Regions from separate parts of the Acidipropionibacterium jensenii genome, predicted to be linked through region 3. Evidence: riboswitches for the same ligand, from Rfam matches in the RefSeq annotation. Region 3 holds a riboswitch; each other region holds the start of a gene.
What was found. A riboswitch is a leader RNA that binds a small molecule or an ion and turns the genes downstream of it on or off. The one in region 3 is predicted to bind thiamine pyrophosphate.

Region 1 (9,937 bases), 250 kb from region 3:
CCTACTCCGACCTGCGGCGCAAGTCGGTGGTCTGAGCCCTCGTCGCAGACCAAGAAGAGTCGCCCTGGCAGCGGGGCCCCGGTGGTGCCTGGAGGGCCGCGGCTCCACCGGGGGTCGCCTCAGGACATCCTGATCGGGATCACCTGGCCGCGGGAAGGCCGGGATCCGGCAGGTACACCTCGCCGCCGGCAGCGCGGAACTCCGCCGCCTTGGCCGCCATCCCGTCCTCGGCGATCCGACGCTGGTCGGCGGCGTCCCCGAACCCGTCGCGGATGTCCTGGGAGATCTTCATCGAGCAGAACTTCGGGCCGCACATCGAGCAGAAGTGGGCCGTCTTGGCGGGTTCGGCGGGCAGCGTCTCGTCGTGCATCGACTCCGCCGTCTGCGGATCCAGGGACAGCCCGAACTGATCGCGCCAGCGGAACTCGAAGCGGGCCTTCGACAGGGCGTCGTCGCGGTCCCGGGCTCCCGGATGGCCTTTCGCCACGTCCGCCGCGTGGGCGGCGATCTTGTAGGTGATGACGCCGGTCTTGACGTCGTCGCGGTCGGGCAGTCCGAGGTGCTCCTTGGGGGTGACGTAGCACAGCATCGCCGTTCCGTGGCGGGCGATCTCGGTGGCGCCGATCGCCGAGGTGATGTGGTCGTAGCCGGGGGCGATGTCGGTCACCAGCGGCCCCAGCGTGTAGAACGGCGCGCCGTCGCACAGCTCGATCTCCCGCTCGACGTTCTCGCGGACCAGCTGGAAGGGGATGTGCCCGGGGCCCTCCACCATCACCTGGACGTCGTGCGTCCAGGCCCTTTTGGTGAGCTCGGCGAGGGTGTCCAGCTCGGCGAACTGGGCGGCGTCGTTGGCGTCGGCCAGGCACCCCGGCCGCAGTCCGTCGCCGAGGGAGAAGGCGACGTCGTAGCGGGCGAAGATCTCGCACAGCTCGTCGAAGTGCTCGTGGAGGAAGTTCTCGCGGTGATGGGCCAGGCACCAGCCGGCCAGGATCGAGCCGCCGCGCGAGACGATCCCGGTGACCCGGTCGGCGGTGAGCGGGACGTGGCGCAGCAGCACCCCGGCATGGATCGTCATGTAGTCGACGCCCTGCTCGCACTGCTCGATGACGGTGTCGCGGAAGATCTCCCAGGTGAGCGCCGCGTGGTCGCCGTCCACCTTCTCCAGGGCCTGGTAGATCGGCACCGTGCCGATCGGCACCGGGGAGTTGCGCAGGATCCACTCGCGGGTGGTGTGGATGTCGTCACCGGTGGACAGGTCCATCACGGTGTCGGCACCCCATCGGGTCGCCCACCGCAGTTTGTCCACCTCGTCGGCGATAGACGAGGTGACCGCCGAGTTCCCGATGTTGGCGTTGATCTTCACCGCGAAGGCCCTGCCGATGATCATCGGTTCGGACTCGGGATGGTTGACGTTGCAGGGCAGGATGGCCCTGCCGGCGGCCAGTTCGGAGCGCACCAGGGAGACGTCGCAGCCCTCCCGCAGCGCCACGTAGCGCATCTCGGGGGTGAGGATCCCGGCCCTCGCGTAGTGCATCTGGGTGATCGTGGCGCCCTCGCGGGACCTCAGGACCGGACGCCGCTCGCCCTGCCACTCCTGGCTCGCGGCGCCTCGGCGCACCGCCGAACGGCCGTCGTCGGCCAGATCGCGACGACGGTTCGGGTAGCTCTCGACGTCGCCGCGGGCCTGGATCCACCCGGTCCGCAGGCCGGGCAGTCCGCGGGTGACGTCGCAGTCGGGTCCGACGGTCCGGTAGACGGGCAGCGGGGCGTTCGGGCTGCCGTCCGGGGAGTCGTCCTGGCTGATCATGGTCACCGGCACCCGGATGTCGTGGGCGGCGTTGACGAGATAGCCCAAGTGATGGCTGGGGTAGTTCTCCTCGGGGCCGTCCACCGTCGTGGTGGGGGTGGCAGAGTCCTCGAGGGCGGTGTTGTTCCGGGTGTTGTGTGGGGATGCGGCCATGGCAGCCAGCTCCTTCTTCCTACGTCGGCATGATCCGAACAGGTTCTAACGGTCCGGGCGGCATCAGCCCGATCTCAGTCCTCTGCCGAGGACCCCCGTGGGATGGCCATGACTGTAGTGCACCGCCTCATCGGCCGATGGGGCGCCCCCTGCCGACCGCGGCGACCTGTGCCGCACGGTGACAGCACTCTGGCCCGGTCGGTGGACGCAGGATGTGCGTCCGCCGACCGGGCCAGAAGTGTGCTCGAGGCCGGGGTTCAGCCGCGCCTCACTCGGCGGCCGAGGGGTGGGTCATGTCGGCCGGGACGACCCACTTGTCGAAGTCCGCGGCAGACATCTCGCCGACCGTCAGGGCCGACTCGCGCAGCGAGATCCCCTTGTGGTGGGCGTTCTTGGCGATCTTGGAGGCCAGGTCGTAACCGATGTGGCGGTTCAGGGCAGTCACCTGCATGAGGTTCTTGTCCAGGTTCTCCTTGATCTTGGGCATGTTCGGCTCGATGCCGTAGGCGCAGTGCTTGTCGAAGGACACGCAGGCGTCGGACAGCAGCCGGATCGACTCCAGGCAGGCGTGGGCCATCACGGGCTTGAACACGTTGAGCTGGAAGTTGCCCTGGGAGCCGGCGAAGCCGACCGTGGCGTCATTGCCGAAGACCCGGGTGGCGACCATCGTCATGGCCTCGCACTGGGTCGGGTTGACCTTGCCGGGCATGATCGAGGAGCCGGGCTCGTTCTCGGGGATGAGCAGCTCGCCGATGCCGTTGCGCGGGCCGGAGGCGTACCAGCGGACGTCGTTGGCGATCTTCATCAGCGCGTCGCCGAGCACCCGCAGGGATCCCGACACCTGCACCAGGGCGTCATGGGCGCTCAGTGCGGCGAACAGGTTGGCCGCCTGGGTGAACTCCAGGCCGGTCTCCTCGGTGACGTGCTTGGCGACGGTGACGCCGAACTTCGGGTGGGCGTTGAGGCCGGTGCCCACCGCGGTGCCGCCGATGGCGAGCTCACGGGCCCGGGAGTCCGCGTAGCGGATCCCGTCCAGGGCGAAGTCGAGCTGGGCGACCCAGCCGGAGATGACCTGACCGAGCCGGATCGGGGTGGCGTCCTGCAGGTGGGTGCGTCCGACCATCACGACGTCGTCGTACTGCTTGGCCTTGTCGTCCAGGGTGTTGCGCAGCTGGGTGACGGCCGGGTACAGCCGCTCGTTGATCTGGGTGACGACCGCGATGTGCATGGCGGTCGGGAAGGTGTCGTTGGAGGACTGACCGCGGTTGACGTGGTCATTGGGGTGGACCGGGGTCTTGGACCCCTTCTGGCCCCCGGCGATCTCGATGGCGCGGTTGGAGATCACCTCGTTGGTGTTCATGTTCGACTGGGTGCCCGAACCGGTCTGGAAGACCACCAGCGGGAACTCGGCGTCGAGCTTGCCCGCGATGACCTCGTCAGCGGCCTTGACGATGAGGTCGGCGACGTCGCCCGGCAGCTCTCCGAGCTCCTTGTTCGCCTCGGCGGCGGCCTTCTTGAGGGTCCCCAGGGCGCGGATCATGTCGCGACCCCACACGAAGGTGTCGCGCCCGATCTCGAAGTTGTGGAGGGAACGCTCCGTCTGGGCCCCCCAGTAGTGATCGGCAGGCACCTCGATCGTGCCCATGCTGTCTTTCTCTTCACGCATCTCTGCCATGGGCCTCAGCCTACTGGCGGGCACCGGCCCTCAGACGGTCGGGGAGGCTCTCAGCGGGAGGTCCGGTCGCTGCCGGTCCGGGTGGTCGACGGCGCGAGGGAGTGTGCCATCAGGGAACTCCCCGAGCCGATCAGGGAGGACGACGTGAGGCTGGACCCCAGCAGGCTCGGGGAGGCCAGCGAGTCGGTGATGGCGCTGGAACCGGCGGGGCGGTCCGCGCCACGGGTTCCGGACGCGGGGACCCGGCCGGCTGCCGGACGACGCTCGCCGGACCTCCTCGACGCCGGCAGGCCCAGGTCGTCGAAGCGGATGTCGGAGCCGGGCTGCATCCGCGACCGGGCGTCCGACAGGTCGATCTCGGAGCCGGGGGCCGGTGCCGGGGCGGCCGCCGGCTGGGAGGGTGCCGGCTGGGAGGCTCCGGCCGGGGCGTGGACCTGGGAGGTGCGGGCCCGGGCGCCGGGGAGCGTCCCACGCCTCTGCACCGTCGTGGGCTGCGACAACGCGGGGTCGACGCCCACCGATGCCACCTGCTGGACGAGCTGTTCGAGGATGCTCTGCTTGGTCTGACTGCCTCGATCGCCGGAGGCCCGGTCGGACCGGGGCTGCTGGACGGACTGATCACTGGTGAAGGGCTGGTACCCCGCCTGTTGGTACTGGGAGAGCTGCGGGGCGGAGGACTGGCCCGGGGGAGTCGACCGCTGTGTCGATCTGCGACCTGCGGTCAGAGCGCTCACCACGCCGACCACGACGATCGCGCCGATGATGATCGGGATGATGACCGCCGCCGATGGTCTGGCCATGACCATGAAGACGGCCACGCAGAAGACGAGGGAGGTCGTCAACTGTCGGGATCTCGAGGTGTTCGGTCTTTTTCCCGCCATGGCCCGAGTCTACGGGTCCTCGTCCCCCTCGGACCCGTCCTGTCAGCCCAGCGTCCCTCCTGTCAGCTCAGCGCCCGGGTCAGCTGCTCGGCGGGGTCCCCAGCCGTCCGGTCCGCCGGTGCGCCCACCCCCGAATGACCGCCAGACGGAGGAACCAGGTGAGGCCGACCCCGATCAGCGCGGAGGCGGTCACCGCCGGAGGGGCCTTGACCAGCTCCAGGGCGAAGGCGGCGGCGAACAGCGGCGCCCGTTGGGTGACGGCCAGCAGACAGGCCGCTCCGACCACCGCGAGCACCGTGATCTCCGAGGCGCTGCGGTGACCCGAGGCCATCGCGACCGCCGCACCCAGGCAGGCTCCGACCGCCAGGGCCGGGGTGAGCAGACCGCCGCTGGCCCCCAGCCGCAGCGCCAGGTGGGTGGCGAGCCACTTGGCCGCCGCCATCAACAGCACCCCGCCGATCAGGGCGCCGCCCACCAGGGCCGGCGGGGTGAGCACCGCCTGGACGACGATCTGGCCGTTGCCCGGCACCTGGGGGACCACCAGGGCGATCGCGGTGACCAGGGCCGATCCCAGCGGAACCGCCCACCAGACCCGGCTCGCGGCGGGGGCGTGGTCCTTGGCGAGGTCATTGGTCCAGCCGAAGGCCGCCCCCACCACGAGGCAGAGCACCGCGACAACCGCCAGCCACCACACCGGCGGCATCCTCAGCGACACCCCGGGAAGCCGGTAGATCGGATGGTTGTGGTTGAACAGCCAGGCGGTGACGGTCGCCAGACCCGAGACGACAGCGGCCGCCAACACCTCCAGCCAGCCCCGCCGGGTGCGCAGATCGGACTTGAGAATGAGCTCCAGGGCGTAGCAGGCACCGGCCACCGGGACGTTGTAGACCGCCGACAGACCGGCCGCCGAGGCGACGGCGATGACGGTCCGTCGTCCCTCCGGGCCAAGCCTGAACCGGTTCGAGACGGTCTGTCCGAGGAAACCGGCGATCTGGCGGGGTGCCGTCTCGCGTCCCAGCGAGGTGCCCGAGCCCACCGCGATGAGCTGGGCGACGGCGTCTGTCACGGTGTCGGGGGCGAGTCTGCCGGGGGAGTCCACCCGCACCGCCTGGTTCACCGAGGTGATCGGGCCGCGCCGTCTCAGCCGCCACCAGATCAGGCCTGCCAGCGCGCCCCCGATGACAGGCACGGTGATCCGACGCCAGAGCGGGACGGTGCTCACCCCGGTGGGGTCGACGAAGTAGTGGTGACCCATCGCGAGGGTCTCGATCCCGACGTTGAGCAGGCTCAGCAGGCCCCCCGCCGCGCCGGCCGTCAGGCCTGCGAGGAGGACGGCAAGAACGATGCGCAGGCCACGGGACACGTCTGGAACCGTACCGTTCGCGCCCGGGTCCCCGACATCCCCTCCCCTGTGATCGATCGTGCGCGGGATGCGGTGAGGGGGCACACTGGAGGACGATGGCCGGCAACGAGCCAGAACGGCACCAGGGGGTGTTCGACGGTCGGATCGGGGAGCATGGAGTGAGCCTGCGCAGAGGTGGATCGCGGTGGCGACCACTGGCGGTGGCGATGGCGGCGCTGCTGGCGCTGGCCACCGTCGGCTGCGGCACCTCCGCCGTCCAGACGCCGGTGGCGGCCACCCCCTCGCCCACCGTCTCCCACGACGGACTCTGGGTCGACGCCGACTGGGCGCTCCCGGTGACCAGCACCGGCACCCGGCTCGGTGAGGTCTCCGACAAGCGGATCCGGATCACCGTCTACCAGGTCGCCACGGCCCCCTCGCCGCACAACTCGGTGATGGTCGACCCGGCCGACGGCAGGCCGGTGATCGCCAAGGGCGACCGGATCGTGCTGCTGCGCTATGTCGTCACCAATATCTCCAGCGACCCGATCAGCCTGGGTATCGGGACGGTGAGCATCACCACCCGGTACCCCGACTGGCCGTGGGCCCAGGGTCTGACCGGGGTGCGCGCCCCGGCGCTGATGGCCCGCTACAAGCTGTCCACCACACCGTTCAGCGAGGGGACCGCCCGGCCGCCCTATGTGCTGGCACCGGGGGCCTCCTTCATGGTGGGCCAGAACGCCCCCTACGAGCGGGCCGAGCTGCTGCAGATCAGTGCCGCGGTGGTGGTCAGCGACGACTCGGGCAGTGAGGACGCCAGCCTCAGCTGGACCCTCCAGGGCACCGTCCACCTGCTCTGAGCGGGAGTGATCCGACCCGGCAGGCCGCCCGCCGGCCTGTGGACAACCCCGCGAAAATGTGACGGGTTGGGCATTGCGCCGAGTTGTCCACAGATTCGGTGACGTCTCCTTGAGCTCCATGTGCGCGTCTGTCTACTTTTCTGGGCATGTCGACCCGGACCGGACACCGCACCTCCGCACCGCGCGGAGGAGCTGGCGGACGCCCGGGAGGTGACGCCGGGCAGGCTCCCGCACCCGACCATCGTGGCGCGCCCCGTCGCGGCACGGCGCTGCCGAACCGTCGCTCCCCGATGCTCATCGTCGCCGGGGTGCTGTGCGCCGTGCTCGGCGCCCTGGGCGGGGCCTTCGCCTGGACCCAGGCGAGCCAGTCCCAGTCGGTGCTGGTGATGACCCGCGACGTCGCCCGCGGCGAGGAACTGCGCCACGGCGACATCGCGGTCGCCTCGATCTCGGTACCCGACCAGGTGGACACCCTGCCGGCCTCCCGTCTCGACAGCCTGATCGGACGGCGGGCGGTGGTGGATCTGCCCCGCGGCAGCCTGCCGGGCAGCCGCTCGGTCGGGGACCTGCCGGTCGCCGCCGGTCGCGCCCACGTTGGTCTCAAACTGGCCGCCGGCCGGGTCCCCACCGAGCCGATGCCCGCCGGTACCCGGATCACCATCGTCGAGGTGACCGGCGATGCCACCTCCGCAGAGACCGGCAGCCCCTCGGGGCAGAGCAGTCCGGCCGCCGGCGGGCCGTCCACCGGGACGGTTCCCAGGACCATCGACGCGGTGGTCTCGAGGGCCCCGGTGCGCGCCGAGGACCGGTCCAGCTGGCTGCTGGACGTCGAGGTCCTGCAGGCCGATGCGGCGGTCATCGCCGATCTGGCGGCCCGCGACCGGGTCGCGGTGATCGTGAGGGGGAGCTGATGGCCGTCCTGCTGCTCACCAGCGCCGCCGGGGCTCCCGGCGTCACCTCGACCGCTCTCGGGCTGGCCCTGTGGTGGCCCCGCGAGGTGGTCCTGGTCGACGCCGACCCGCATCCCTGCCATGCCGTGGAGGCCGGCTACCTCGGGGGGCGCGGTCGGGCGGGCGGCGGACTTCCGGAGCTGGCCCGGGTGCACCGGCAGGGAGGTGACCTCACCGCCGCCCTCTGGTCCCAGCTGATCGATCTTCCCCGACCCGAGGATCTCGCGCGCTCCTCCCGTCCTGCCTTCTCCCGCCCTGTGTCCTCCCGCACTGTCTCCTCCCGCACTGCCGGGACGGCGGCGGTGGAGCCGATCGGTGAAGGCGTCGACCGCGACGGTGACGGTGACGGGAACAGTGAGGCGGCCCGTGACGGGGGCGGGGAGCCGGCCCACCTCCTGCCGGGGTTCGGCCATCCCGCCCAGCCCTCCCTCTTCCAGGCGGTCTGGCCGGCTCTGTCGACCTCCCTGGTCGAACTGGACCAGGCCGGGGTCGACGTCATCGTCGATCTGGGACGGGCGCCATCGGGTGCCGGCGGGGCCGCAGGTATCGGCCTGCCGGGCGACCTGGTGGCCCGCTCCGGCCTGCTGGCGGTCGTCGTGCGGGCCGGATTGCGCTCCCTGGCCGGGTTGAGTCTGCACCGCGACCGGATCGATGCCCTGGTCGCTGGCACCACCGCCACCGTCGGGCTGGTACTGATCGGCGCCGGACACCCCTACTCCGCCCACGAGATCCGCCGCCAGTTCGGGCTGCCCGTGCTCGCCGAGGTCGCGGAGGACCCGCGGGCCGCGGCGGTGCTCTCAGACGGCGTCGGCATCACCTCCGGATCGCTGCCGCGCGGCTGGGGCCGGGGCCGCTACGTCTCCTCGCTTCGCCACGGGGCATCGGTCCTGCACCGGCAGATGGCCAGGCACGCAGGTCTCGTCGATCCCGAGCTCCTCGAGGAGCCCGGGGCCGGCGCCGAGGAGGCGACATGACCCTGCCACGGCGTCTGGCCGACCTTCCCGCGCGCGACCCTCGGCCCGAGCCCGACGACCGGGGCGAGCAGGGCCTGGCGGCGGCCCTCGGGCGGATGGCGATCGGGACCCCGGAGGCCGCCCGGACCACCCTCCCGCACGACCCTCTCTCGCCTCTCCCCGACCCTCTCCCCGGCGACTCTCTCTCGACACGGCGTTCATCGACCGATGGGGAGGATCGCGGGGCCCGGCGCCTCAGCCCCTCCGACGTCTCCACTCTTCCGGTGACCTCCGGGACGCCGGGCTGGACCCGTCGGCGTCCCGCCCTCACCGGCACTGCCGCGGGCGGAGACGACGGGGTGGACTGGGGGCTGGTGGTGCGGCTGCGCCGCGAGGCCAGCGAACGGATCAGCCGGGAGCGCGCCGATCACCGCGAACGGTTCGGGACCGATCTGGAGGCCGAGGACCTGAGGCTGCTCGGGGACGCTGTCATCCGGCAGGTGGTCCATGATCACGCCGAGCGCCTCACCACCACCGGCGAGGCCCTGTGGTCCCTGGAGATCGAGATGCGCCACGTCCGGGTCGTGGCCGACGCGATCTTCGGCTACGGCAGGCTGCAGCCCCTGTTCGAGATCCCCGACGCCGAGAACATCGAGATCAACGGTTGCGACCGGGTGCTCGTGCAGTTCCCGGACGGTCACCGGGAGACTCAGCCCCCGGTCGCCGACTCCGACCAGGAGCTGGTCGAGGCGATCCGCTTCCTGGGGGAGTCCGCCAGCCCGCCGCGGCCCTTCGACGACGCCCACCCGACCGTGACCGTGGCCCTGGGCGACCGCTACCGGCTCCACGCGATCGGCTTCGGGCTGGCCCACCGGCCCTCGATCGTGATCCGCCACCACACCCTCACCGAGATCACCCTCGACGACCTGGCCGCCGGCGGGATGATGCCCCGCCAGGTCGCCGTGCTGCTGAGGGCGGCGGTGCGGGCCCGCCGCTCGATCGTGATCTCTGGGGATCAAGGTGCCGGGAAGACCACCCTGCTGAGGGCCCTGGTCGATGCGATTCCGCCCACCGAGCGGTTCGGCACCCTGGAGACCGACTACGAGCTGCTCACCCATCTGCACGCCGAGCAGCGCAACATGATCGCCCTGCAGGCCACCGTGGGTCTGGGCGAGCAGGTCGACGGCCGGACCCTGGGGGAGTACACGGTGGCCGACCTGGTGCCCGAGGCGCTGCGCCAGAACCTCTCCCGGCTGGTGATCGGGGAGGTGCGGGGCAGCGAGGCCGGCGCCATGTTCGAGGCGATGCAGACCGGA
Region 2 (9,937 bases), 590 kb from region 3:
TACCGAACGGGACGGCGATCGTGCCGGGCTGGTACGACGGCCTGGTCGGCGCCTCGGGGGCGATCTTCGGGCTGTTCGGCACCCTGCTGGTGGTGCAGCGGCGACTCGGCGGGTCGACCAGGCCGCTGTGGATCGTGCTGGGGCTCAACGTGGCGCTGGTCTTCTTCATCCCCGACATCGCCTGGCAGGCCCACGTCGGAGGATTCCTGGCGGGCCTGGTGACCGGCGTGGTGTTCTTCGAGGACACCGAGCGGGTGCGCCGCGGACACCGGCCGATGACCTGGTGGGCGCTGGCCGGACTGCTGGCGGTGATGGTGATCCTGGTGGTTCTGAAGTACCTCATCACCCCGGTGCCTGGCTGAGCCCCGGATCCGGCAGGTCGGCGGGTGCGCCCCGCTGAAGGTGAGGGGCTGAGCCCCGGATCCGACAGGTCGGCGGGTCCGCCCCGCTGACGGTGAGGGGCTGAGCTCAGCCCACCACGATGTCGGCCAGGGTCCGGGGGCGGTGCCGCAGCCAGTGGAGCTCCTCCTGGACGGCCCACATCTGCCAGTAGGGGGCGAACATCTCGCCGTCGCGGTCCAGAGCCCGTCGTCTGCGGGTCCGCGGGTCCGCCTCGCACCAGATGCGGGTGGTGGCCATCGCCGCCGAGACCGGGGTGAGGGCCCCGCAGCACTCGACGAGGATCGCCGCCCGGGGGTCCAGCTCGCGCCGGTCGCCGGGGGCCTTCGCGGCCCAGTCCCACGGTCGGTACCCGGCGTCGTGGTCGGCCAGGATCTTCTCGGGGACCATCCGCCACGCCGCCGACAGGCCGGCCCAACCCGGGTAGAAGTCGTCGTGGACCAGCTGCCAGGGCGCTCCCGGCCGCCGGTCCAGGATGCCGACCAGGGCCTCGGCGAGGGTGGACTTGCCCGATCCCGAGCCGCCGTCGATCAGGACCACCGGTCGTCGTCCGGCGCCGTCGGCCGCAATCCGATCGACGATGGGGTCGGCCTCGCCAGGGGAGAAGGTCTCGGCCGGCCCGTGTGGGGAGCGCGCTGGTGGGCGGTCGGCAGCCTGGTGAGGTCTCACGGGGCACCATCATCCTCCGGTGGGTGGGAGGAACTGTGGACCCGCATCGGAATCCGGGGCACAGGTGCACTGGACCGTTCCCGGTTTGGTGTGCGATCTTCGGGTGAGTTCGCCGGGGGATCGAACACGAATGGGCGTGGTGTGGGGCCGTGGGGCCGATGTCGGGCCTGGTGTGGGGTTGTGGGGTCGATGTCGGGCCTGGTGTGGGGGTTTCTGTTCGATCTTGGGTTGAACTCACCGGAAGATCGAACACCAACGGGCCTGTGTGGGGGTTGTGGGTCTGGTGTCGGGCCTGGCCCGGGTTTGTGTTCGATCTTGGGTTGAACTCACCGGAAGATCGAACACGAATGGGCCTGGGTGGTGTCGTCCCCCGGCCTGGGTGGGGTCGTCCCCCGGGTCTGGCGGCGTCGTGTCGGACGTCAGCAGGCCCCTGGCGGACGGACTGATAGAGTCTTCGGCGTCGACAGGGGAGCACGCAATCGTGCTGAGAGTGCCGAGAAGGCAGACCCTCGAACCTGATCCGGACCCGCACCAGCGGGATCAACCCGGCGTAGGGAGTCGAGAATCTCTCCAGGCTCTTTCGTCAGGGCCAGCCGCCCGGACGCGAGCGCCGGGCCCCTCCATGAGGAGGAGAAGGCAATGTTCGGGATCCGAGACCGTCACGCAGGACTGGCCGTTCTGCTCGCCGCAGCGATGGCACTGGCCGGGTGCGGGTCATCGGGCGGGTCGTCCAGCGCAGGCTCGGCCTCCGGCTCGGCCACCCCGTCCAAGGACGTCACCATCGTCACCCACGACTCCTGGGCGATGAGCAAGAACGTCGTCGCCGAGTTCACCAAGAAGACCGGCTACCGGCCCAAGTTCGTCTCCCAGGGGGACGCCGGCGCCGTCGTCAACCAGATGATCCTCACCAAGGACTCCCCGCTCGGCGACGCCGTCTTCGGCATCGACAACACCTTCTCCGGACGCGCCATCCAGGCCGGCGTGCTGGACCCCTACAGCTCCGCCGCGCTGCCCGCCTCGGCCAAGGACGCCGCCCGGGACACCGACGGCAAGCTCACCCCGATCGATCGCGGCGATGTCTGCATCAACGCCGACGACGGCTGGTTCTCCGCCAAGAAGCTGGCGGTCCCCACCACCCTCGACGATCTCGCCAAGCCCCAGTACAAGAACCTGCTGGTGGTCTCCAGCCCGGCCACCTCCTCCCCGGGAATGGCCTTCCTGGCAGCCACCGTCGGCGCCAAGGGTGAGAACGGCTGGAAGGGCTACTGGACCAGCCTCAAGAACAACGGCGTCAAGGTCGACAAGGGCTGGCAGGACGCCTACAACGTCGACTTCAGCGCCGGCCAGGGCAAGGGCAGGTACCCGCTCGTGCTGTCCTACTCGACCTCCCCGGCCGACACCGTGAGCAAGGACGGGAAGACCACCGCCACCTCCGCCCTGCTCAACACCTGCTTCCGCCAGACCGAGTACGCCGGGGTCATCCACGGCGCCAAGAACCCCGCCGGGGCGAAGGCCTTCGTCGACTTCCTGCTCTCCAAGGACGCCCAGGCCGACATCCCCGGGCAGATGTACATGTACCCGATCGACTCCTCGGTGGCGCTGCCCGCCGAGTGGAAGAAGTTCGCCCCGTTGTCCCCCAAGCCGTTCACCGTCGACCCGAAGACGCTGTCGGTCAACCGGAACACCTGGATCAAGGAGTGGACCGAGACGGTTCAGGGGTGAGGTCCTACCGGACGTCCCAGTGGGTGTGGCGCGCCTGCTGGCTGGTCGCCGGCCTGCTGGCCGTCGGCTTCCTGGCGGTCTTCTTCGCCGCCCCGGCGATCCACCTCATCGTGAAGGGGTTCATCGATGAGGAGGGCCACCCCACCCTCGCGGTGATGGCCCAGACCTTCCAGTCCTCGCGGACCTGGCGGATCATCCGGTTCACCCTGGGACAGGCGAGCCTGGGCACCCTGCTCTGCCTGGTGCTCGGCCTGTTCGGCGCCCACCTGCTCTACCGGGTGAGCTGGCCCGGACGCACCCTCGTCCGGGCCCTGGTCTCGGTGCCCTTCGTGCTGCCGACCGTGGTGGTCGGCGTCGCCTTCCGGACCCTGCTGGCCTCCAACGGCCGGCTCGGGTTCCTCGGCCTGGACGGGTCCTGGCAGGCCATCACCGCCGCCCTGGTGTTCTTCAACTACTCCGTGGTGGTGCGCACGGTGGGGTCCACCTGGGCCCAGCTCGACCCGCGCCGGGCCGACGCCGCCCGGGCTCTGGGGGCCGGTCCGCTGCGGGTCTGGCGGACCGTCACCCTGCCGGCCCTGGCGCCGGCGATCGCCTCGGCCGCCTCGGTGGTCTTCCTGTTCTGCGCCTCGGCCTTCGGCATCGTCCAGGTGCTCGGCGGTACCCAGTACTCCACCCTGGAGACCGAGATCTACACCCAGACCGTCGAGTTCCTCGACCTTCCCACCGCCTCCTCGCTGGCGGTGGTCCAGCTGACGGTCACCGGGCTGTGCCTGTTCCTGTCGGGTCGGGCCCAGCGCCGTCTGCAACGGTCCCTGGGCAGCGCCTCGCCGGGACCGCTGCGATTCCGGGGACGTCGCGACGGGCTGCCGGTGGTCGTCACCGCCGTCGTCCTGGTCGTCCTGCTGCTCGCCCCCGTGCTCACCCTGGTGGAGCGGTCCTTCCAGCGCGACGGCGTCTGGTCGATCGCCAACTACCGGGCGCTGATGTCGGCCGGGGACAGCTCCGGGATGGTCATCAGCGTCTGGCAGACCCTCATCAACTCCCTCACCACCGCGGTCTGGGCGACCCTGCTGGCGGTCGGACTGGGCGCGGTGGTGGCCCTGCTGCTGTCGCGGCGTCCCACCGGCCGGTGGGGACGGGCCGGGCTGTCGATCGGCGATGCGGCCTTCATGCTTCCCCTGGGGGTCTCCGCGGTGACCGTCGGATTCGGGTTCCTCATCACCCTGGACCGGCCGCCGCTGGACCTGCGCACCTCCCCGGTGCTGGTGCCGATCGCCCAGGCGATGGTGGCGATCCCACTGGTCACCCGGGTGCTGCTGCCGCCGTTGCGCGGGATCGATCCGCGTCAGCAGGAGGCGGCCGCGGCGCTGGGGGCGCCGCCGTGGCGGGTGCTGGGAACCATCGACCTGCCGGTGCTGGCGCGCGGCCTGGGGCTGGCGATCGGGTTCGCCTTCTCCACCTCGCTGGGGGAGTTCGGGGCGACCTCCTTCCTGTCGCGCCCCGATCGGATGACCCTGCCGGTGGCCATCGGCAGGCTGATCTCGCGGCCCGGCGCCGAGAACTACGGGATGGCGATGGCCGCCTCGGTGCTGCTGGCGGGGATGACGGTGGTCGTGATGGGGATCGCGGAGAGACTTCGACCACCGGAGGTGACGTCGTGGTAGGCGAGCAGGTGACGGATGAGGGTCTGGATGAGGGTTCGGAGGACCGCGTGGTGGACAAGGGTGCTGCAGGGCTGTCGGTGAGAGACCTGACGGTCCGCTACGAGCAGGGCGCCCAGCCCGCGGTGGACGACGTCAGTCTCGACGTTGCGCCGGGCCGGGTGGTCGCCCTGCTGGGCGCCTCCGGGTCGGGCAAGTCCTCCCTGCTGAGGGCGGTCGCCGGCCTGGTGCGGCCCGAGCGGGGGACCGTGCTGTGGGACGGCGAGGACGTCACCAGGGTGCCCGTCCACCGTCGCGGCTTCGGGCTGATGTTCCAGGACGGCCAGCTGTTCCCGCACCGGGACGTCGCCGGAAATGTCGGCTATGCCCTCAACCGGATGCCGCGGGGACGACGTCGCGCCCGGGTGGGGGAGCTCCTCGAGCTGGTCGGGCTCCAGGGGTACCAGAACCGGCCGGTCCAGGAGATCTCCGGCGGCCAGGCGCAGCGGGTCGCGCTGGCCCGGGCGCTGGCGGCCCAACCTCGGCTGCTGCTGCTCGACGAACCGCTGTCCAGCCTCGACAAGGCGCTGAGGTCCCGGCTGGCCTCCGACATCCGGGATCTGGTGCAGCGCACCGGGACGACCACAGTCCACGTCACCCACGACCAGGACGAGGCCTTCGCGGTGGCCGACCTGGTCGGGGTGATGGAGGCCGGGCGACTCGTCCAGCTCGACACCCCGGCCCGGCTGTGGGGCCACCCGGCCGACGCCGGTGTGGTGGAACTGCTCGGCCAGGGGCCGGTGGTCGCCCCCGAGCAGATGGCGGCCTGGTTCGGGGTGCGGGTCGAGGGGCCGGTGGCACTGCCGGTCGGGTCGCTGGTGGTGGAGGAGGCCCGGGAGTCCAGTGGTCGCGCTCCCGGGGCCGGTGGGATCAGCGCGGAAGTGGTCTCCTCGCGGTTCGTGAGGGGTCGCACCGAGGTGGAGGTGAAGCTGCCCGACGGGCGTCTTGCGGCGGCGGTCGTCGGTGGTGGTGCCCTCGGCAGAGAGCCCGGCGAGACGGTGGGTCTCGGCGTGGACGCCTCGGCTCTCGTGCACCTCCGGCCGGGACACTGACTGCCGGCTGCGGCGTCGACCCCGGTAGCCTGCCGCCCATAACGTGCATCGTGGTGCTTCCGACGCAGTTGGTCACCCGGTACCAGGTGGTCGACCGGGAGCTGGTCGGTGCACCGGCCGATGTGGTGGACACCCCCTCGCATCTGAACGCACTGGAACGCGACATCGCCCTCCACGGGATTCTCGTGCCCCTGGATCTGGCCTTCAACGAGGAGTTCGCCACCCTGGACGGCCATCACCGTCTGGCGGTGGCCCGGCGGTTCGGCCTGGCGACGGTTCCGGTCGCGCTGCGGCGTCTGACGCTGACGCCGCGCCCGTGGTGGGCCCAGACCATGGATCCGCAGGACTTCACCGTTCTGGACGCAGAGTGGTCGAGGGCCCATCGGATGATGGGCCCTCGACCACTCGACAGCTAGCCGATCAGCCAGCCTCGGGCGTCACCAGACGGGACTGTCGCTGGGACTTCTCTCCCCAGCGCACCGTCAGCAGCGCGACGATGGCGATGATCGGGCAGATGGCGATGACGAGCATCGTCGACTTGATGCCGATCGCGGCCAGCACGACCGGGAAGAAGAACAGGCCGATGGCCGATCCGACGCGACCCATGGTCTCCGACCAGCCCGTGCCGATGCCGCGGATCTCGGTGGGGTAGACGACGGCGGCCAGCGTCTTGGACAGCGGGCCTGGTCCGAAGGAGCTTCCGGCGAGCAGGAAGGCGACCAGGAAGACCGGGAGCAGGGACGGGTCCTGTCCGCCGTGGACTCCGATGAGACCCATCCACACCAGGCAGACCAGCACGATCGCATAGCCCACCAGGCCCAGCCTGCGCAGGCCGAGTCGCGAGGTGAGCCGCACCCCGAGCAGGCCGGCGAGCATGGCGAGGCCCTGGGCGCAGATCGTGGCGACGATTGTGGAGACCATGTCCTTGCCGAACACCATCGCGGCGATGACCGGGATGTAGAAGCCCACACCGTAGTACTGGAGCTGCTGAGCGAAGGCGCAGATCGACACCAGCACCGTCTTCGCCCGCTGCTTCTGGCCGAAGAGCTCCCTGACCCCGTGCTTCTGCTCCTCTTCCATCGTGTCATCGCTGCCGTCGGGCTCGACGATGACATTGAGGTCGTAGGTCTTGCCCAGCACGCCGGCGGCCTGTTCGAGAGTCTGATGCCTGGCCGACCACTGGGGTGATTCCTCGGAGTACTTCAGCCGCAGCACCAGGGCGACGACGGCGATGACTGCCCCGAATCCGACCGTGAACCGCCAGATGTGCGAGGTGACCGCGTTGATCGCGAACGGCAGCGCGATGCTGACGCCAAGAATGTTGGAGAATGAGGCCAACGGCTGCCAGAAGTTGATGAACTTCGCATTGGTCTCCTTGGTCAGCAGTTCGGCCATGAAGGAGAAGGCCACCGGCATGTCCAGACCGATTGCGATACCAAGAATTACGCGGAAGAACAGAACCATCCAGAAATTCACCGACAGGCAGATCCCGATCGGTGCGACCGTCAGCAGCACGGCGCAGATGATGAACAGTTTGTACCGTCCGGTGCGGTCGGCGATGATGCCGCCGGCCAGGGCGCTGGCGAGCGCTCCGAGTGCGGTCGCCGAGGTGATGAATCCGATCTGGGTCGCGGTCAGGCCGAGGTCCTGCGTCATCGAGCTGACGCCGATGCTCAGGCTCCCCAGGTCATAGGCGTCGGCGAGGACCGAGGTCATCGCGATCGCGAACAGAATTCCGACCCGAGGGGTGTTCCTGGGATTGTCCTCGAGGTATCTGAGGATATCGCGACGACTGTGGATGACGACCGTCTCGGAGGGTGCTTCTGGTGCAACTGCTGTTGTCATGTTCATGCCGCTCTTCCTTAAGGGCACGCAGGATATCGGGGGATCGTCACTGACCCTGACCGATCTTCATTCGATATTAAGTTCTGGTTGGTATGGGTGTCTTGTCAATTTATGGATGCCACTTGGGTCAGGCCCGGACATCAACGTGCGGGATGGTGTTCTCCGGTGCTCCCGGGGCCGGTCAGTACCCGGCCCCGGGATCTGGTTCTGTGTGCTGGCGCGCCCCGACGGTTCGCGACGGCGTCGTCTTCTCAGTCGGTGAGTTCCCGGCCCGGGTAGGAGGGCATGGTGCACACCGGGTGCTCGTAGGCGCGGATCTCGTAGACCCCGGCCGACGGATCTCCGTTGGTCTTCAGGGCGACCAGGCGCAGGCGGTCGGTCGTCACCGGGCTGTCGAAGGTGTGGACGACCCGGGTGGAGGTGTTGTCCTGGACACGGGCGAGGGTGTGCCAGCCATCGGCCTGCGCCGCCTGGATCTCGTACTCGCGCAGTGTCTGTGGGTCCCGGAAGAAGGGCGGATAGGCGTGGTACTCCCGCAGCAGATGGCCGGGGAAGGTCACCTGCACCTGGCGCACGGTCCGGGGCGCATCCCAGTCGAGCTGGATCCAGGCGGGCAGCGGCTCGGCCGGGTCCGAGCGCCACTCGTTGGTCGACCGGTGCGGCCGGGCCACCCCGGAGATCACCTCGCCGGGCTCGTAGCCGCGCTGGGCCGGGCTGACCCGGAAGGACAGCGTCTGGCCGGAGCCGAACCGGCGGTAGTGCCCGGGGCGGTCCTCGTAGGTGGCGATCTGACCCGGGAGCACCGCCGGGGAGATGTGCCACTCGACGTCGGGGGAGGCCTCCAGGTCGATCCGGATGTAGCTGGACCCCTCTGCCGCGGCCGCCGGGAGCGCGACATCCCAGTCCACCCAGGTGGGACCGCCGACGGGCACCGTCAGTTCGGTGGTGGCCAGTGGCTCACCCGGGTTGGACTGGTAGTCCCAGATGTCGGTGACGGGGTACAGCCGTGCGGTGAGGGTGACAGGGGCGTCGCCGTGGTTGGACAGGGCCAGCCCGATGGTGTCCAGCGGCTGTCCGGCACCGCGGATGATCCACTGGGCGGTGCGCCTCTCCAGCCGGCCGGTGGCCGGGAACAGCGGGTAGTCACGCCAGTACTCGACGCCACCCAGATGGCTCTGCGAGGACGGTCCGACCCCTCTGACCAGGTCCGACGAGCTCGCCGTGATCGTGGCGGAGCGGGCCAGGTCGGACGGGTCTGCGTTGCCGACGTGCACCAGGAAGGCGCCGTCGCGCAGCAGGGTCTGCTGCACGTCCGCCACATTGGCCATGGCGGCGTCGGCGACATTGGGGGCGGCGTGGTTGAGAGCGGCGGCGACGCCGACGGCCTGTCCCATCGAGGCACAGGTGCCGATGACCCGGGTCGCCGACAGTGCGGCGTGGGTGGCCGACATGTCGCGGCCCGCGAAGAACAGGTTGCTCAGCGCGCGTGAGGTCAGTGACGACAGCGGGATGGAGAACGGTCCGACGTACTTGGATCCCATCGACGCCGCGTGCGGATTGGTCCACTGGTTCGCGGTGGTGGGCTCGGCGACGTCCTTGAGGAGGCCGCCGATGGTGTGCAGGTCCATGTACCAGCCGCCGAAGGCCACCTCGTCCTCGTAGGCCGGGTTCTCCACGAGGTCCTGCTCGCGCAGGATGTGCCGTCCCTCGAGTCGACGCGACTCGCGCTTGCCGGGGATCTGACCGACCCAGTCCAGGGCCAGCGTGGCGGCGCGGGGGGACCAGTAGGGATCGCGGTTCTTGAGATAGTCCCAGATTCCCAGCACGTGTCGGGTCAGTTCGTGACGCAGCGTCTCGTTGTCGTAAAGGGTGTCCCACGGCGCACCGAGCTCGATCCACCAGTACCCGCACTCCAGGTGGGGCACCTTGCGGCCGCCCTTGAGGAAGAACCGCTCGTCGTCGTACCTGACGGCCCAGTCGGGAGCGTGGAACTCGGTGGGCGCACCGGTGTCGACCGTCTTGAAGCAGAGGGTCGAGCCCATCGTGTCGGAGGTCGCCTCGTCCGGGGCGTAGACCTCGCCGAACTCGCTGCCCGCCTCCATGCCCTGGCGACCGGGGTTGCCGGCGAGCTCGCCCAGTGTGCCGTCGCCGGTGCAGTCGATGAAGACGTCGGCGGAGATGTCATGGATGAGTTCCGCCCCCCAGGTCCGTGCCGTGATCCTGGTGATGCGGCCATCCACCACGGTCGCGTCCTCGACCCCGGTGTTGAGCTGGAGTGTGAGGTTCTCGGTACGAGTAGCCATGTCGTAGAGGACCATGTCCCACACCGAGTTTGTCCAGCCGTCCTCCCAGATCCGGGCATGGTTGACGACCCGGTCCTGGATCAGGGCCTCGGAGATCACGCCGGTCTCGCGGGCGTATCCGTGGAAGGCGGCGGCGCCGTGCGGCGTGACGCGCACCTCGGAGGAGGAGTTGCCTCCCAGCACTGGACGGTCCTGGATAAGGACGGTCCTGGCCCCGTGGCGGGCGGAGGCGATTGCCGCGGACACG
Region 3 (9,937 bases):
GTCGGCCTGGCTGCCGGCCGCGTCGTCACCGGTCTACTGGCTCTACGTCGTGGCGGTGGCGATGTTCCAGGTCAATCTCGCCCCGACCCTCGCCCAGACCATCGCCTGGTGGGTCTACCTGATTCCCGTGATGGCGCTGTTCATCGCCCAGGTCAACGGTCGACTCCACGGTCGCGCCAGGGCTGCCAACGAGGGGGAGACGTCGAGGACGACGTCGGTGCTGCCGGAGGAGAGGCCGGTACCTCCGGGGGCGACGCCGATTCTCCCGGACGGGACGCCGCAACTCGGCTCCGGGACGGTCCCCCATCCCCAACCGCCGCAGTCCCCGGAGACAACGTCGCGGCCCCTCGCCTGACCCCATTCCATCCCCGCATCTCATCCCCACCCCGAAGCGTGTCCACGCCCCGAACCCTGAGGACATCCATGCCCACCACCGCTACATCCAGCAGTTCCACCCGCAGCAACCGCACCCACCGGCGTCTCGCCCGGAGCGGCATCGCCCTGGCCACCGCCGCCGTCACCGCTCTGCTGGCCACCGGCTGCACCGACAATGTCGACGACGCCGCAGCCCCCGCCGGATCCGCAACGGCAGTCAGGCCGGTCTTCACCATCACCGACGACGGCTGCTCGCTGTCCACCAGCACCCTGCCCGGCGGGGTGGTCACCGTCACCATCACCAACAAGGGCACGGTCCCCAACGAGTTCGAGATCCTCACCGAGAACCAGCTGCAGATCGTCGGGGAGAAGGAGAACATCGGCCCCGGGGTCACCACCACCTTCACCACCGCCCTGGAGAAGGGCACCTACTACACCGCCTGCAAGCCGAACATGGTCGGCGCCCTCAAGGGGATCCAGAAGATCACCGTGACCGCCGGCTCGGGCGCCTCGGTGGACTCCGGCACCGCCGCCCTGGAGAAGCGGGCGATCACCAACTACACCGCCTACGTGAGGGACCAGGTGGGTCAGCTGCTCACCGGCACCCAGGCCTTCACCAAGGCCTACCTGGCGGGCGACGTCGTCCGGGCCCGTGAGCTCTACCCGGTCGCCCGCAGCCACTACGAGCGCATCGAACCGACTGCCGAGGCCTTCGGGATCAAGGAGGCCGGGGACCTCGACACCGCCCTGGACCTTCGCGTCCAGGACCTCGCCGCCGACGCCGGGAAGAAGGTCACCGACCCCTCGGTGCTGAAGTCGTGGACCGGCTGGCACCGCATCGAGGCGGACCTGTTCACCAAGAACGGATCGGCCTTCAAGTTTGCCTCCCAGGCCGATCGCAGGGCCGCGGCCGACCGCCTCGACAAGGACACCCAGAGCCTCTACAACCTCGTCTACGGCAAGATCACCGGCGCCTCGGGAGCCTTCAAGCTCAATCTGGCAGACGTCGTCACCGGCGCCTCGAGCCTGCTGGAGGAGGTCGCCACCTCCAAGATCGTCGGCGAGGAGGAGACCTTCTCGCACACCGACCTGTCGGACTTCAAGGCCAATGTCGAGGGGGCCGAGGTTGCCTACGGCAACGTCGCCGCTCTGGTGAAGAAGGCCGATGCCGATCTGGACGCCGAGGTCACCCAGTCCTTCAAGGACCTCAACTCCCTGTTGGCCAAGTACCAGGACGGCAAGGACTCGATGGGCAACGTGAAGTACGTCGACTACTCGACGATCGCTGCGGTCCAGAAGGATGCGGGCGAGGCCCCCAAGGACTCCGCCTACACCAAGGCTCAGCGGACCTTCTCCGATGAGGTCAATGTCGCTTCCGAGGCGCTCGGCAAGGTGCCCGGGACGATCCTTCACTGAGCCACCACTCCCCACACGATCGAGATCGACGAGGTGATGAGATGACCGAGGAGCACCACTCCCAGCCCGGCCCCGATCCGCAGCAGGGGCGCGACGCCGTCGGCGCCGATCCCGCTGCGGCTACTTCCGGGGGAGCCGGTGATGGTGGCTCGACCTCCCGGGAATCGGGTTCAAAGGGCGTCCCCGGATCCGAGGGGCAGGCCCCGGCGGGACGCCCGATGGTCTCCCGCCGGGCGATGCTGGCAGGCTCCGGCGGGGCTGCGGCGGTCTTCGGGATGGGTGGCTTCGCCTGGGGCCACCACCGCGGTGCCGAGTCTGCCGAGGCAGCCTCGGCCGACCATTCGACCCGGACCAGCTACCCGTTCCGCGGGGACCACCAGAGCGGCATCCTCACCCCCGCCCAGGACTCCATGTTCACCGCCGCCTTCGACATGCGCGACGTCGACGTCCGGCTGGTGCGAAGCCTGCTGCGCGACTGGTCGACCGCCGCCGAGCAGATGATGGCCGGGGAGCTGGTCGGCGGGCAGCCGCTGGCCAACCGGCAGGCCGCTCCCACCGACACCGGCGACGCCTGGGACTACCCGCCCTCGGGGCTGACGATCACCTTCGGGGTGGGCCGCGGGCTGTTCGTCGACGAGAAGGGGCGCGACCGGTTCGGGTTGAAGTCGCGGATGCCGAAGATCCTCGCCGAGGGGATGCCCCGGTTCGCCAACGAGGCACTGCAGTCCGGCCAGTCCGACGGGGACCTGCTCATTCAGGCCTGTGCCGATGACTCCCAGGTGGCGGTGCACGCGATCCGCAATCTCACCCGGATCGCCTTCGGGCGGGCGGTGATGCGATGGACCCAGGTGGGGTACGGACGCACCTCCTCGACCTCGAAGGATCAGCAGACCCCGCGCAATCTCTTCGGTTTCAAGGACGGCACCAACAACCTCAAGGCCGAGGCGCCCGCCGAGCAGCTCGACGAGCACCTGTGGGTCCAGCCCGGCGACGACCAGGGCGACTGGATGGCCGGAGGCACCTACTTCGTGGCCCGCCGGATCCGGATGTTCCTGGAGATCTGGGACCGGCTGAGGCTTGCGGAGCAGGAGGACACCATCGGGCGCGACAAGATGTTCGGCGCCCCGCAGTCGGTGGCCAGTCCCAGCTCCGCACGCCAGGAGTTCACCGCGGTGGACCTGTCGGCCCAGCAGGGGGGAGCGCCGATGGTGGCCGCCGATGCCCATGTCGCGATCGTCTCTCCCGAGCAGAACAAGGGCCGGCGGATGCTGCGGCGCGGGTACAACTACACCGACGGGATCGACTCCCTGGGGCGACTCAATGCGGGGCTGTTCTTCATCGCCTTCGTGCGCGACCCGAGGACGAACTTCTACCCGATCCTCATGAGGATGACCACCTCCGACGCCCTCACCGAGTACCTCCAGCACCAGGCCTCGGCTCTCTTCGCCATCCCGCCGGGGGTGGGGGCGGCCGAGCAGGGGATCGCCGAGAAGCTGTTCAAGGGTGTGGTGGCCTGATCGGTGGACATTTCACTCGGGGAACTGGGGGATCCGGCGTGTGTGGGCCGGGAAGGGTGGTTCCCTGAGTGAAAGGTTCACTCCGGATCCCGGCGCCGGCCCCTGGTGCCCGGGTCCGGAGATGAGGTGGCCGTACCGGTGCTCCTTGGAGTCGCTGAGGGCGGTGCCGGCTGATCGGGGATCGGCGGGAGGCTCTTCGAGGGTGTTGGGACCTCTTCGGTGGACATTTCACTCGGGGAACTGGGGGATCTGGCGTGTCTGGGTCCTGATGAGCGGTTCTCCGAGTGAAAGGTTCACTCCGGGTCCCGACGGCGGCCCCTGGTGCCGGCTGATCGGGGATCGGCGGGAGGCCCTTCAAGGGGTGTTGGACCTCTTCGGTGCACATTTCACTCGGGGAACTGGGGGATCTGGCGTGTGGGGGTCGTGATGGGCGGTTCTCCGAGTGAAAGGTTCAGGCCAGACCGGGGGAAGTGATGATCGATGGGCCCCAGGCGCCGGCATCAAGACCAGCAGGCGCCAGCGGAAGCCAGACCCTGGCGACCCCGACACCACAGGCGTTGGCGATCGATGGTGGGCTGGCGTAGAGTGTGCGGCTGGCTGTCCCTCGTCGGGACGGCCGCGTCGCGGGGCCATTCGGCCACCGTGACGGGCATATCGCCCTCCTGCCACGGGACCTTCCCGTGGCCGCCGAGACCAGAGGAGGTGGAGTCAGCGTATGCGTAAGTACGAGGTCATGATTCTCATTGACCCGACCGTTGACGAGCATCAGGTCGATTCCCTCATGGAGCGCTACCTGAAGGTTGTCACCGATGAGAAGGGATCTGTCGACAAGGTCGACGTGTGGGGCAAGCGTCGCCTGTCCTACGAGATCCAGAAGAAGTCCGAGGCGGTGTATGTCGTTCTCGATGTCACCTGCAAGCCCTCGACCGTTCAGGAAGTCGACCGCCTGTTCGCGATCGACGAGAAGATCCTGCGCACCAAGGTGATGCGCCCGGACGTCCACTGAGACGTCGGACACATCTCAAGAACCCTTGTAACGACGGTTCTGACGCCGTCCGCCCCGATCGCTTGGACCCGCTGCTGAAAGTGTCAGTGGCGGCTGGCAGTCTGGGGGACACGACGTCGTACCCCGTTCCGATTCGGAGAGTCACATGGCAGGCGAAACATCCATCACCGTGATCGGCAATCTCACTGCTGATCCTGAGCTGCGGTTCACCCCCAACGGGGTGCCGGTGGCCAACTTCACCGTTGCGTCCACCCCGCGCACCTTCGATCGCCAGAGCAATGAGTGGCGTGACGGTGAGGCGCTGTTCCTCAACTGCTCCGTGTGGCGCAACTACGCGGAGAATGTCGCCGAGTCGCTGTCCAAGGGGATGCGCGTCGTCGTTCAGGGCAACCTGAAGGCGCGCTCCTACGAGGATCGCGACGGCAACCGCCGCACCGTCCACGAGCTCGATGTCCAGGAGGTGGGCCCGTCGTTGAGGTACGCCTCGGCGAAGGTCACCCGCAATCCCTCGGGCAGCGGCCAGGGTGGTCAGGGCGGCGGATGGTCCGGTGGCGGCTCCGGCAACCAGGGCGGTGGCTCCGGCAACCAGGGAGGAAACTCCGGCGGTTGGGGTCAGCAGCCTCAGGGTGGCAACTCGGGTGGCTGGGACAACAACCAGTCGGGCAACCAGCCCGGACGCCAGTCGGGAGCTCCGTCGGGCAATCAGGGGAATCAGGGGTCCTACAACCAGGGAGCGGACAACCGCGGAGGCGGCGTCGACCCGTGGGCCCAGGCCCAGAGCGACGAACCTCCGTTCTGATCCGCACCCTTTCAAGCAACGTCAAGTTCCGCTCCCGGCGGCGACGGCCCAGGCTGATCGTCGACGAGGACACGGACAGGCACATTCCGGCGAGAGCCGGGCTTTCACGGGAGTGATCCCGTAGACAAGGAGAGCACCACAATGGCCGGTCCACAGCGTAAGCCTGTGAACAAGAAGAAGGTCGTTCCCGTCAAGACCGTGCACATCGGCGAGGTCGACTACAAGGACATCGCCCTGCTGCGCAAGTTCATCTCCGAGCGTGGCAAGATCCGCGCCCGCCGCGTGACTGGGCTGACTGTCCAGGATCAGCGCAAGGTCGCCATCGCGATCAAGAATGCGCGCGAGCTCGCGCTTCTTCCCTACGCCTCGACCGCACGCTGAGAAGGAGGTCCGACATGAAGCTCATTCTCACTGCACCCGTCCCCAAGCTCGGGGAGCCCGGTGACATCGTGGTGGTCAAGGACGGTTACGGCCGCAACTATCTGCTGCCGCATCGTTTCGCCATCCGGTGGACCCGTGGCGCCGAGACCCAGATCGGGCAGATCAAGCGGGCGCGTGACGCCAAGGAGATCAAGACCCGTGAGCAGGCCGAGGAGGTCCGCGGCCAGCTCGAGGACTTCAAGGTCCAGATCCCGGTTCAGGCCGGAGACACCGGTCGCCTCTTCGGCGCCGTCACTCCCGCCGACATCGTGCTCGCCGTCAAGCGCGCCGGTGGCCCCGCCCTCGACAAGCGGTCCATCGAGATCGACAAGCCGATCAAGACCATCGGCACCCACTCCGTAGGCGTGAAGCTGCACGAGGCCGTCAAGGGCCACGTCGCGGTCGAGACCGTCGCCAAGTGAGCTGACGACGGCCGACGCCGGTCCGCGCAGGGCGATCTGCACGTGTCGGTGACGGCCGTCGGTCACGGTTGATGAGAGCCGTCCGGTTCGCCGGGCGGCTTCGTCACGACTGGCACAGGTTTGTTTGCACAGGTCTGTTGAGGCAGATCTGCTGACACAGATCCGACAAGGGGTCGCGTCCTCGGGGCGCGGCCCCTTCGTCGTACCCTCCTGTGCTCCGGGGGCATTGCTGGTCCGATCGTCGCCGAGTCTCAGCGCGTAGTCCCCACCCGGAACCGAATCACGGGGCCCACCGGCCACCGGGGAATCGCCGACACGCGGAAGGGCGGCGACGTCGTCCCGACGATCTAGGCTATGGGCCTGTGCGCCCGGGCCGGTGCGCGTCCCCCACAGAAAGGTCTCTGCTCCGTGAACTGGTGGCAGGCTGTCATCCTCGGAATCGTCGAGGGCATCACCGAGTTTCTGCCGGTATCGAGTACCGGGCATCTGCGCATCGTCGAACACCTTCTCGGGTTCAAGACCCAGGGCGTGGGCATCACGGCGTTCACCGCCATCATCCAGGTGGGTGCGATCGCCGCGGCGATCATCTACTTCTGGAAGGACATCGTCCGGATCGTCGCCGCCTGGTTCCGCGGTCTGTTCAACAAGGAGGGACGCGACGATCCCGACTACACCCTCGGCTGGGGGATCATCATCGGATCGATTCCGGTGGCGGTCGTCGGGCTGGTCTTCAAGGACGCCATCCAGGGCCCGCTGTCGTCGATCTGGGTGGTCGCCGGGGCGCTGATCATCTGGAGCTTCGTGATGATGGCCGCCGACCGTCGCACCGATCTCGGTCGCGGGATGAAGGACGTCACCCTGGTCGACGCCACCATCATCGGCTGCTTCCAGGCACTGTCCCCGCTGTTCCCCGGCATCTCCCGATCCGGCGCGACGATCTCCGCGGGCCTGTTCCGCAAGTTCGACCGGACGACCGCGACCCGGCTGTCCTTCTTCATGGGCATCCCCGCACTGGTGGCCGCCGGCATCTTCGAGGCGATCACCGAGGCCTCCCACATCACCGCCTCCACCGACATCCTGATCGACGGCGGGATGGGCGTGATCGGCTGGGGGCCGACCATCATCGCCACCCTGGTCTCCCTGGTCGTTGCCTACTTCTCGATCGCCTGGCTGCTGAAGTTCGTCTCCTCGAACAAGTTCACCGGCTTCATCTGGTACCGGATCGTGCTCGGCGTGGTGCTCCTGGTCCTCGCGTTCACCGGGTTGATGGCTGTCTGATTGAGGCAGAGGGACGACCCCTTGCGACCCCGGGCGGAATCCTGGGTGCGTGAGGGGTCGTCGCTCACAGTCATCGCTGACAAGGGGGTCCCGGCAGACGCCGGGGCCCCCTGTGGCATTGTCCGGGGCTCCCTGTGGCATTGTGTTGCGTGGACACGGGGTGCGCCGCTGCGCTGAGATCACACCCGTGGAACCTGATCTAGTTCGGACTAGCGAAGGGATGTCCCAGTGACCTCCACCATCCACCCATCGGTTCCCGGCGCCCTGCCACGGGTGCTCTCCATCGCCGGAACCGATCCCTCCGGGGGAGCCGGCACAGCTGCCGACATGAAGTCGATCACGGCGGCCGGCGGCTACGGCATGACCGTGGTCACCTGCCTGGTCGCCCAGAACACCACCGGTGTGCGCGCCATCCACACCCCGCCCACCGACTTCCTCGCCGCACAGCTCAAGGCCGTGGGGGACGACGTCGTGGTCGACGGCGTCAAGACCGGGATGCTCGGCACCGCCGCCATCATCGAGACGGTGGAGCAGTGGCTCGACGTCCATCAGCCGCCGGTCCTCGTCGTCGACCCGGTGATGGTCGCCACCAGCGGCGACCGCCTCCTGGAGCCCGACGCCGAGGCCGCCATGAGCCGGTTCTGCCGGCGGGCCACCGTCATCACCCCCAACATTCCCGAGCTCGCCGTGCTGGTCGACGACAACCCCGCACCCGACCAGGACGCCGCCGTCGCCCAGGCCCGGGCGTGGGCGGCCGACACCGGCGTCGCGGTGATCGTCAAGACCGGACACCTGGACTCCCGGCTGGCCACCAACCTGTGGGTCGGCCCCGACGGCCCCCTCGTCGAGGTGCCCTGCACCCGGGTCGACACCACCAGCACCCACGGCACCGGATGCTCGCTGTCCTCGGCCCTGGCCACCCGGCTCGCCGCCGGAGACGACCCCGCCACAGCCCTCGTCTGGACCACCGAATGGCTCCACGAGGCGATCCTCCACGGCAGCGAACTCGTCGTGGGCCACGGCCACGGTCCGGTCGACCACAGCCACCGGATGCGCCGGCTGGCGGCCGCCGGACAGCCCGTCGCCTGGCTGACGGCGGACGACGTCCCCGCCGCCCTGGAGATCCCAGACCAGCTCGCCCCGGTGACCGACGCTCCCGCGGCCGTGATGCCGACCGCACCCGCGACGGCGACCGACGCTCCCGCACCCGCGACGCCGGCCGCACCCGATGCCCCGTCCGCGCCCGATGCCCCGTCCGCGCCCGATGCCCCGGCCGCCGCGGTGCCCGCCGCCGGACCCTGGACCGCGGCCCTGTGGCGCGCCGGGTCGGACCTGGCCCGCCGGATCGCCGACTGCGACCTGGTCACCGCCCTGGTCGACGGCACCCTGTCGCCCGGCGTCTTCTCCTTCTACCTCGGCCAGGACGCCTGCTACCTGGCCGGGTACACCCGCGCCCTGGCGGCGGTCGCCGCCTCATCGGCCGATCCCGCCGAGGCCGCGGACTGGGCCGGCGGAGCCACCGCCAGCCAGGTCGTCGAGGCCGAACTGCACCGCAGCTGGCTCGGCGCCGACTCCCAGCCGCCCGCTCCCAGCCCGGTGACAAGGGCCTATGTCGACTTCCTGATGGCCAGGGCACTCGGCGACGACCATCCGGTCGGTGCCGCCGCGGTGCTGCCCTGCTACTGGCTCTACGCCCAGGTCGGCGCCTCCCTCCCGCAGGTCCCCGACGACCACCGCTACGCCGGATGGCTGGCGACCTATCGCGACGACGCCTTCATCACGGCCACCGCCACCGCGCTGGGTCACGTCGAGAAGGCGATGGAGGTGGCCGCGCCCGCCCAGAGGTCGGCGGCCGCTCGTGCCTTCCTCATCTCGTGCCGCCATGAGCTCGAGTTCTTCGAGCAGGCACTGCGGATGGACGGTCTGCGATGACCCCGGCAGGTAGCACCAGAACGTCCAGCCGCGCCGCATCCAGCACCAGGACGTCGACCGCCGCATCGTCCACGACGACGTCCACCGGTGCCACAGCGTCCAGCCGGGTTCTCGACGTCGAGCAGGCCGAGCGGATGCCTGCCGCCGGCCGTGCCGCGCTGCGCGCCGGTGTGGTCGGCAACTGGATCGACAACGTCCACGTCTTCCTTCCGCTCACCGCCCTGGCCCCCGCGCTGGCGGTGATCGCCGGACCCGGGGTGGCCGCCTCGACCGGCGCCGTCATCGTCATCGCGATGATGCTCGGCCGTCCGCTGGGAGGGATGATCCTCGGGCGCGTCTCGGACCGGCTCGGTCGCACCCGCACCACCCGGATCGCGATCACCGGAACCGCCTGCTGCGCCCTGCTGATCGCCGCGGTGCCCACCCACGAGATTCTCGGGGCCGGCACCATCGCGGTGATCCTGGTGCTGCGCTTCCTCGGCGGGATCTTCGTCGCCGGCGAGTACTCGGCGGCGATTCCGCTGGCCATGGAGTGGTCGCGGCCGAAGCGCCGCGGCCTGATGAGCGGGCTCATCCTGTCGATGGCGCCCTGGGCGCAGGGGTCCATCGCCTTCGCCACCGCCGGCCTGCTGGTGGGACTCGGACCCCAGCGCTACGCCGCCTGGGGATGGCGGCTGATGTTCGTCGTCGGCGCGCTGTGCTCCCTCGGGATGCTCATCTACTACCGCTACCGGGTGGTCGACGCCCCGGTCCTCCACCGCCAGGCGGCGTC

Region 1: it holds a riboswitch for thiamine pyrophosphate, as region 3 does, so the genes downstream of both, thiC (phosphomethylpyrimidine synthase ThiC) here and FEZ32_RS04100 (bifunctional hydroxymethylpyrimidine kinase/phosphomethylpyrimidine kinase) in region 3, are expected to answer to the same signal.
Region 2: it holds a riboswitch for thiamine pyrophosphate, as region 3 does, so the genes downstream of both, FEZ32_RS06715 (thiamine ABC transporter substrate-binding protein) here and FEZ32_RS04100 (bifunctional hydroxymethylpyrimidine kinase/phosphomethylpyrimidine kinase) in region 3, are expected to answer to the same signal.

Annotation. Positions count from the first base shown of each region.
Region 1 is NZ_CP040635.1:1,190,984-1,200,920, forward strand. It holds gene FEZ32_RS05200 (suppressor of fused domain protein) at 1-35, shown strand, start outside; gene thiC (phosphomethylpyrimidine synthase ThiC) at 140-1,960, opposite strand; TPP riboswitch at 1,960-2,067, opposite strand; gene fumC (class II fumarate hydratase) at 2,229-3,635, opposite strand; gene FEZ32_RS05215 (hypothetical protein) at 3,686-4,516, opposite strand; gene FEZ32_RS05220 (chloride channel protein) at 4,596-5,879, opposite strand; gene FEZ32_RS05225 (hypothetical protein) at 6,044-6,718, shown strand; gene FEZ32_RS05230 (SAF domain-containing protein) at 6,865-7,629, shown strand; gene FEZ32_RS13505 (hypothetical protein) at 7,629-8,642, shown strand; gene FEZ32_RS05240 (TadA family conjugal transfer-associated ATPase) at 9,095-9,937, shown strand, end outside.
Region 2 is NZ_CP040635.1:1,532,932-1,542,868, forward strand. It holds gene FEZ32_RS06705 (rhomboid family intramembrane serine protease) at 1-362, shown strand, start outside; gene FEZ32_RS06710 (nucleoside/nucleotide kinase family protein) at 469-1,068, opposite strand; TPP riboswitch at 1,524-1,642, shown strand; gene FEZ32_RS06715 (thiamine ABC transporter substrate-binding protein) at 1,708-2,790, shown strand; gene FEZ32_RS06720 (ABC transporter permease) at 2,787-4,454, shown strand; gene FEZ32_RS06725 (ABC transporter ATP-binding protein) at 4,463-5,542, shown strand; gene FEZ32_RS06730 (ParB N-terminal domain-containing protein) at 5,593-5,958, shown strand; gene FEZ32_RS06735 (MFS transporter) at 5,963-7,393, opposite strand; gene FEZ32_RS06740 (FAD-dependent oxidoreductase) at 7,639-9,936, opposite strand.
Region 3 is NZ_CP040635.1:938,043-947,979, reverse strand. It holds gene efeU (iron uptake transporter permease EfeU) at 1-355, shown strand, start outside; gene efeO (iron uptake system protein EfeO) at 424-1,791, shown strand; gene efeB (iron uptake transporter deferrochelatase/peroxidase subunit) at 1,833-3,308, shown strand; gene rpsF (30S ribosomal protein S6) at 4,024-4,314, shown strand; gene FEZ32_RS04120 (single-stranded DNA-binding protein) at 4,460-5,113, shown strand; gene rpsR (30S ribosomal protein S18) at 5,255-5,494, shown strand; gene rplI (50S ribosomal protein L9) at 5,509-5,955, shown strand; gene FEZ32_RS04105 (undecaprenyl-diphosphate phosphatase) at 6,364-7,233, shown strand; TPP riboswitch at 7,380-7,471, shown strand; gene FEZ32_RS04100 (bifunctional hydroxymethylpyrimidine kinase/phosphomethylpyrimidine kinase) at 7,462-9,165, shown strand; gene FEZ32_RS04095 (MFS transporter) at 9,300-9,937, shown strand, end outside.